Regions from separate parts of the Pseudomonas sp. HY7a-MNA-CIBAN-0227 genome, predicted to be linked through region 1. Evidence: riboswitches for the same ligand, from Rfam matches in the RefSeq annotation. Region 1 holds a riboswitch; the other holds the start of a gene.

Region 1 (3,623 bases):
GTGGGAGGCCTTGATCAAACCGATGATCTGCTCAAGGTGTAATTCGGCGCTGTTGATCACCTGTTCGGCCTGATGGCCTTCCAGCACGGCGGCCGGTACCAGTGAGCCTGCATAAATGATCACCGGGCAGTTGCGAATCAGCCGCTGGCCCTTGACGGTAATCAGTTCGGGATCGCCGGGGCCTGCGCCGATGAAAAAGACGGTCATGACGGTTTCCTATGCAAAAAAACAAGCGTGCAAGGCTTCAGATGAAGATTGCTCATGATCAAGGCTGGCGATTATCGAGATTTTAGCCGCAACTAGCTAACGCAAAGGTGGCCTGGGCGTTTTTCTGACGGGTGATCAGCAGTCTCGCCGACCCCTGGGCCAAGTGTTCAGCCAAGGCCAGGGCGGCACTTTCGGCAACGCCATGGCAGCCGGTATGGGTGAAGGCGATAGCCGACTTGTGGCTCAACCGGGGTTCATAAAGTGCCAATTGCCCGGCACTGAAAAACTGCAGCGGCAGGTTCAAGGCCTTGGCCAATGCCAACAGCCCCGGTTCATCCTGTTTGAGATCAATACTGGCCAGCGCAGTGATGTGTTGGCGATCGATGCCGCCCTCGTTGAGGGCCTTGTTGAACAGGGCAAGCAGGGTGTCAGTGTCGCAGCCACGCTGGCAACCCAGGCCGACCACCAGGGTCGGGGCTGTGTTGTCAGTGGTCATGCCGAGTATTGATCGTCACGGTTACGGCGAAACAGCCAGGCGCTGATCAGGCCCAGGGCCAGCCAGAAGGCAACGTTGGTCAATTGCGAGGCAATCTTGAACTGCGTTTCCAGCGCTTCAGGAGCCAGCATTGAATGGGCTTCCGGTTGCGGTGCGCCAATCACATGGGGCACCGCCAGGATTGCTACGCCCAACACTTTCAGCAGCCAGTTGCGACCGAACACGATCAACGCAATACCGGCGGCAGTGGAACCGGCCGTGCCGATCCACCAGATTTGCCGTTGCGCCAGGTCAGCCGCAGCGGTGCCCGGCAGTTCCGGTGGCAAGCCAAGGGTTGGCGCCAGGACGAAGGTTGCGTAACCGGCCAGGCCCCACAGCAGGCCCTGAGCGGTGCGGGTTGGCGCACACAAGGTGTAGAGGCCGGCCAGCATCAGCGCGAAGCCTACCGCGACCACCAGGTTGCCGCCCGTGGTGGACAGCACGCGCTGCCAGCCGTTTTCCGGCTCCCAGGCTTCGGCGTCGTGGCTGTGAGTGGCAGCGGTGCCGTTGGCATGTTCATGTACTTCGACAGCGGCCGTGACGTTTTCGAAGGTTTCCGCCTGGAGAATCAGCGGCGCGACCCAGAAGCTTTGCAGCAGGGTCAGCAACAGGGCAGCCAGCAGGCCAGTGAACCCTGCGGTTTGGGCAATTCGCTTGATCATGTCGGCAGGTCTCAATGGCACGGGAACGCGGCGCTGTGGCGGGTATCGTGGGCGGCGTTGTGCACGGCCTCGATATGGGAGAAGCCGGCGAAATACACCAGGCACGCGCCCAGAATCGACGCACCGATGGCGGCGGTCAGGCGTTGGCTCAAGGTGGCGGTGTTGCTTGCGGTATGCGAGGTGCTGCTGATGATCGACATGGCACGTCCCTTTCGAGTGTCAGGGTGAAACGAGCGCATGAAAACCCTGCGAGCCAGGCACGCAGGGTTCTGAACAGCGCCCGCCCACCGCGGGTTTGTTATTTGATTGATCGGGCCGGTCTCCGGGCTTGCGAGGGGGCTCTTGAAAAGAGTCGACCTAAAAGCATCGCCTTCCCATGCCATCTCGGCACAGTGGATCTGATGCTTCGCTCGCTTACCGTTGCGGGGGCAGCACCGGACTGGTCATGGCTTGAGTCAAGCACATGATTTACCGGTTTCCCGTTTCACCCTGTGAAGGGCACCCGAAACAAGATGTGTAGGAGAGCATGGGCGAGGGATGGTAGTCAAATTGGCCGAGCCCCTGTAGCCTTGCGCTTTCGAGGTTCTTCGGCCCAGGTCGAAGCTAAGAAGGGAACGCGGTTGATGCCGCGGCTGCCCCCGCAACTGTAAAGGGTTGATCTGACTGCCACGCCACTGCCTGAACAAGGCGGGAAGGCGCAGCCAGCGCCAGTCGCAAGACCGGCAAGCCCCAAGCCAGGAGACCTGCCTCGCTACGATTCTTAACTTTCAACCGGGCGGGGTGATCCGGTGGCGAAATGGGCTTCTGCGCGCCGCCGCAGGGCCAATCGTCCCGTATGCCCGCCACCTTGCCAAAGGGCATCCGATGAAAACACTGGCCAAACTCCCCGTCACCATCGTTACCGGCTTTCTCGGTTCGGGTAAAACCACCTTGTTGCGCCATATGCTCGACAACGCTCAGGGCCGCCGCATCGCCGTGATCGTCAACGAGTTCGGCGAGCTGGGCATCGACGGTGAAATCCTCAAGCAGTGCTCCATCGGTTGCACCGAAGAAGAAGCCAACGGCCGCGTTTATGAACTGGCCAACGGTTGCCTGTGCTGCACCGTTCAGGAAGAGTTCTTCCCGGTAATGCGCGAGCTGGTAGCCCGACGCGGCGACCTCGACCACATTCTCATCGAAACCTCGGGCCTGGCCCTGCCAAAACCGTTGGTCCAGGCTTTTCAATGGCCGGAAATTCGCAGCGCCTGCACCGTGGATGCGGTGATCACCGTGGTCGACAGCCCGGCCGTGGCTGCTGGCACCTTCGCTGCGTTCCCGGATCAGGTGGATGCCCAGCGCAAACTTGACCCGAACCTGGACCACGAATCACCACTGCACGAGCTGTTCGCCGACCAACTGGCCAGCGCCGACCTGGTGATCCTCAACAAATCCGACCTCATCAGCGCCGAAGACTTGGCCCGCGTGCGCCTGGAAGTGGCTGAAGAGTTGCCGCCAGCGGTGAAGATCATCGAAGCCAGCAGCGGTCGCGTGCCATTGGACGTGTTGATTGGCCTGGGCGCCGGTTCCGAAGAACACATCGACGGCCGCCACAGCCATCACGATCATCATCACGAAGGTGAGCATGGCCACGACCATGACGCCTTCGACTCGATTTCCATCGAGCTGCCACAAGCCGACGAAAGTCTGCTGCTCGATGCCTTGACCCAACTGGTGGTCCAACACGGCATCCTGCGGGTCAAGGGCTTCGCCGCAATCCCCAACAAGCCAATGCGCCTGCTGATCCAGGGTGTGGGCACCCGTTTCGACAAGCACTTCGACCGTGCCTGGCGCGCCGATGAGCCGCGCGCCACACATCTGGTGCTGATCGGCCAGGAGCTGGACGCCACCTTGCTCGAAGCGCAATTACGCGCCGCCCTCAGCGTTTAAGCCATGCACCTGCTCAGGACCCAGCCCGGCGGTTTCGTCTCGGATGACAACATTGCCGACCTTGGACAAACCCCCGCCGACTTGGTGATCCTGTGCAGCGGCGACTCCAGCCTGGCGCTGCTGGCCGAAGCTGCCCAGCAGTTGCCCGAGGATTACCCGAGCCTGCGCCTGGCCAACCCGATGCAGGTGCAGAACCACGGCTCGGTCGACCTGTATGTCGATGAGGTGCTGCGCCACGCCAAGGTCATCCTGATTTCGCTGCATGGTGGGATCGGTTATTGGCGTTACGGTAT
Region 2 (3,623 bases), on a different contig from region 1:
GCTACCTCGCAACTGCTACCCAACGCTTGCGCGGCAGCATCCAGGCGCAGATCCAGGTCATTCAATTCGCTGGCTTGCACCAGCCCAAGATGACGACTCGGCAGCTCGATACCGGTCTCCCGCGACAATGCGCCGTACCAGCGCAGGCCTTCGGTAAGGCTACCTTCCAGCAACTGCGCATGACGCAAGGTGCCGACGCGATTGGCCAGCACCCCGGCGAACGGCAGATCAGGCTGGTAACGGGCTAGCCCCAAGGCCAAAGCGCCAAAGGTCTGGGCCATGGCCGTGCCGTCGATTACCGCCAGCACCGGCACGCCAAAATGCCGCGCCAGGTCAGCGCTGGACGGCGTGCCGTCGAACAGGCCCATGACGCCTTCGATCAAAATCAGGTCGGCCTCCCCCGCCGCTTCCCACAACAGCCGCCGACTTTCCTGCTCGCCGACCATCCACATGTCCAATTGATAGACCGGCGCACCGCTGGCGCGCTCGTGGATCATCGGGTCGAGAAAGTCCGGGCCGCACTTGAACACGCGGACCTTGCGCCCAAGATTGCGGTGCAAGCGGGCCAGTGCGGCGGTGACGGTGGTTTTGCCCTGGCCTGACGCGGGTGCGGCGATCAGAACTGCGGGGCAGTGACGGGACTGCTTCAAAGTTCGATGCCCTTCTGTGCCTTGATACCGGCCTGGAACGCGTGTTTGAGCACGCCCATTTCAGTGACGGTGTCGGCCATTTCAATCAGTTCCGGCTTGGCACCGCGACCGGTGACCAGTACGTGCTGCATCGGCGGGCGGGCTTGCATGTCGCTGAGGACCTGGTCCAGGTCGAGGTAGCCGTGCTTGAGGGCGATGTTCAACTCATCCAGCACCACCAGGCCGATGGACGGGTCGCGCAGCATTTCCTGGGACACCACCCAGGCGGCTTCGGCGGCTGCAATATCACGCTGGCGGTCCTGGGTTTCCCAGGTAAAGCCTTCGCCCATCACATGGAAACGCACTTGCTCGGGGAAGCGGCGGAAGAACAGCTCTTCACCGGTGCTATTGCGGCCCTTGATGAACTGCACCACACCGCACTGCAGGTCGTGGCCCATGGCCCGGGCCAGCATGCCAAAGGCTGAACTGCTCTTGCCTTTGCCGTTGCCGGTGAGCACCAGCAGCAATCCGCATTCGTTCGGTGAATTGGCAATGCGCTCGTCGATCACCGCTTTTTTGCGCAGCATGCGCGCCAGGTGGCGTTCGTCACGATCGGGGGATTCAGTCATGGCAGCTCTCCGTTGGGGCTGGACAAAAACGGCGGGCAGGAAAAGAGAAAACAAACAGCCAAGCATCGCCCACCGTGATGCTGTTGGATGAATCAGGCCGGTCTCCGGGCTCATGAGTGGCGTTGCGCGCCGAGGGTGCGCCTTCCCATATCGCGGGGCGATACAGTGGCGAAAGCACCGTCTTGACTCATTTACCGTTGCGGGGGCAGCGCCGGGATCGTGGCTTCACTGTGTACAAGTGCGCTCACTCACCGGCTTCCCTGTTTCACTCTGTTGACGCACACGCCACAGAGCACCTGAAACAAGCGGCGAAGGTTAGTGGGTTGGGGGTGGAGCGTCAATTAAAGCTGGCGGCGCACTTGAACCATCGCAGCGCGTCGTGCCTCTATGACTACAGGTATTGAGGAGAAAAACATGCATAAGACCCGACTCGCCTTACTCATCATGGTCGCTGGCACCCTGGCCGCTTGCGGTGATAGTTCCACCTTGCAAGTGTCCGACGGCACCGGGCCCTCACCCAAGCTTCCGGAACCGAACAAAACCCTGATCCCCACCGTGAATATCGCCCCGGCGATCGGTTGGCCGGACGGCGTCAAGCCCACTGCGGCGGCCGGCACCCAGGTGGCAGCGTTCGCCGAAGGCCTGGATCACCCGCGCTGGCTGTACGTACTGCCCAATGGTGATGTGCTTGTGGCGCAAACCAACGCACCGCCCAAGCCGGACGACTCCAAGGGCATTCGCGGCTGGGTGATGGGCAAGGTCATGGGCCGAGCCGGCGCTGGCGTGCCGAGCCCGAACCGCATCACCCTGCTGCGGGACGCCGACCACGATGGCGTCGCTGAAACCCGCACGGTGTTCCTGGAAAACCTCAACTCGCCGTTCGGCATGACCCTGGTGGGCAACGACCTGTACGTCGCTGACTCGGACAAGCTGTTGCGCTTCCCTTATCAGCCAGGCGAAACCTCCATCAAGGAGGCTGGCACCAAGGTCGTCGACCTGCCGGGCGGCCCTCTGAACCATCACTGGACCAAAAACGTGGTGGCCAGCAAGGATGGTAACAAGCTGTACGTCAGCGTCGGCTCCAACAGCAACGTCGCGGAAAACGGCCTGGAAGCGGAGCAAGGTCGGGCGGCGATTTGGGAAGTAGACCGCGCCACCGGCCAGCACCGCATCTTCGCCTCTGGCCTGCGCAACCCCAACGGCATGGCTTGGGAACCGCAAAGCGGAAAACTGTGGACGGCGGTCAACGAACGGGATGAAATCGGTAGCGACCTGGTGCCGGACTACATCACCTCGGTCAAGGATGGCGGCTTCTATGGCTGGCCGTTCAGCTACTACGGCCAGCACGTCGATGTGCGCGTGACCCCACAAGACCCGGACCTGGTGGCCAAGGCCATTGCACCAGACTATGCGGTCGGCCCGCACACTGCATCACTGGGCCTGACCTTCGCCGAGGGCAGCAAGTTGCCAGCACCGTTCAGTAACGGCGCGTTTATCGGCCAGCATGGCTCGTGGAATCGCAAGCCTCACAGTGGTTACAAAGTGATCTTTGTGCCGTTTGAAGCGGGCAAGCCAAAAGGGCAACCGGTGGATGTACTGACCGGGTTCCTCAACAGCGATGAGAAAGCCATGGGCCGGCCAGTGGGCGTGGTGATCGATCAGCAGGGGGATTTGCTGGTGGCCGATGATGTGGGGAATAAAGTGTGGCGGGTGTCGGCGGCTAAATAACCGGGTAGCAAGCCTCAAGCTGCAAGTGGCCGTTGCGCGCCTTCTTGCAGCTTAATAGCTGCTTCTTAGGGATTACGCGCCAGATGTTCCGGCGGCAATACCCGCTTGGCGCTCAGGTACGCACTCTGCCAATACGCCTTGGATAGCGTGTCCAGCTTCACCGTACCGCCCGTTTGCGGGGCATGCACAAAGCGCCCTTCGCCCACATAGATTCCCGCGTGGCTGACCTGCGAGCCGCCATTGGTGGCAAAAAAGAGTAGGTCGCCGGTTTGCAGGGCGTCTTCACTCACATCCTGAGCACGCATCACGATCAGTTCGCGGGTGGTGCGCGGCAAGGAGATACCGGCAGCGTCACGGTAGACAAAACCAATCAGGCCGCTGCAATCAAACCCCGAGTCCGGCGTATTGCCGCCCCAGCGATAAGGCGTGCCGACCAGGCCCAACGCACGAAAAAGCACGTCTTCGGCAGCCGGAGAAAAGGCTTGGGTGGAATAGTTGAACACCGGCTTGGGCTTGACGGCCACGGGAGGTGGACGACTTGCGCAGGCGCTGAGCAGCGCGGCGCAAATGAGAAGAATTAGGCGGGCCGAGGTCGACATGGGCAGAGCGATCCTGATCTGGATGCGGCTTTCGTTGC

What was found. A riboswitch is a leader RNA that binds a small molecule or an ion and turns the genes downstream of it on or off. The one in region 1 is predicted to bind cobalamin.
Region 2: it holds a riboswitch for cobalamin, as region 1 does, so the genes downstream of both, cobO (cob(I)yrinic acid a,c-diamide adenosyltransferase) here and AAEZ06_RS18640 (CbtB domain-containing protein) in region 1, are expected to answer to the same signal.

Annotation. Positions count from the first base shown of each region.
Region 1 is NZ_JBEOPT010000011.1:55,515-59,137, forward strand. It holds gene cobM (precorrin-4 C(11)-methyltransferase) at 1-207, opposite strand, end outside; gene AAEZ06_RS18630 (cobalamin biosynthesis protein) at 290-703, opposite strand; gene AAEZ06_RS18635 (CbtA family protein) at 700-1,404, opposite strand; gene AAEZ06_RS18640 (CbtB domain-containing protein) at 1,416-1,604, opposite strand; cobalamin riboswitch at 1,701-1,925, opposite strand; cobalamin riboswitch at 1,968-2,169, shown strand; gene cobW (cobalamin biosynthesis protein CobW) at 2,269-3,330, shown strand; gene cobN (cobaltochelatase subunit CobN) at 3,334-3,623, shown strand, end outside.
Region 2 is NZ_JBEOPT010000006.1:17,078-20,700, reverse strand. It holds gene AAEZ06_RS11980 (cobyrinic acid a,c-diamide synthase CobB) at 1-650, opposite strand, end outside; gene cobO (cob(I)yrinic acid a,c-diamide adenosyltransferase) at 647-1,258, opposite strand; cobalamin riboswitch at 1,337-1,573, opposite strand; gene AAEZ06_RS11970 (PQQ-dependent sugar dehydrogenase) at 1,673-2,986, shown strand; gene AAEZ06_RS11965 (C40 family peptidase) at 3,052-3,585, opposite strand.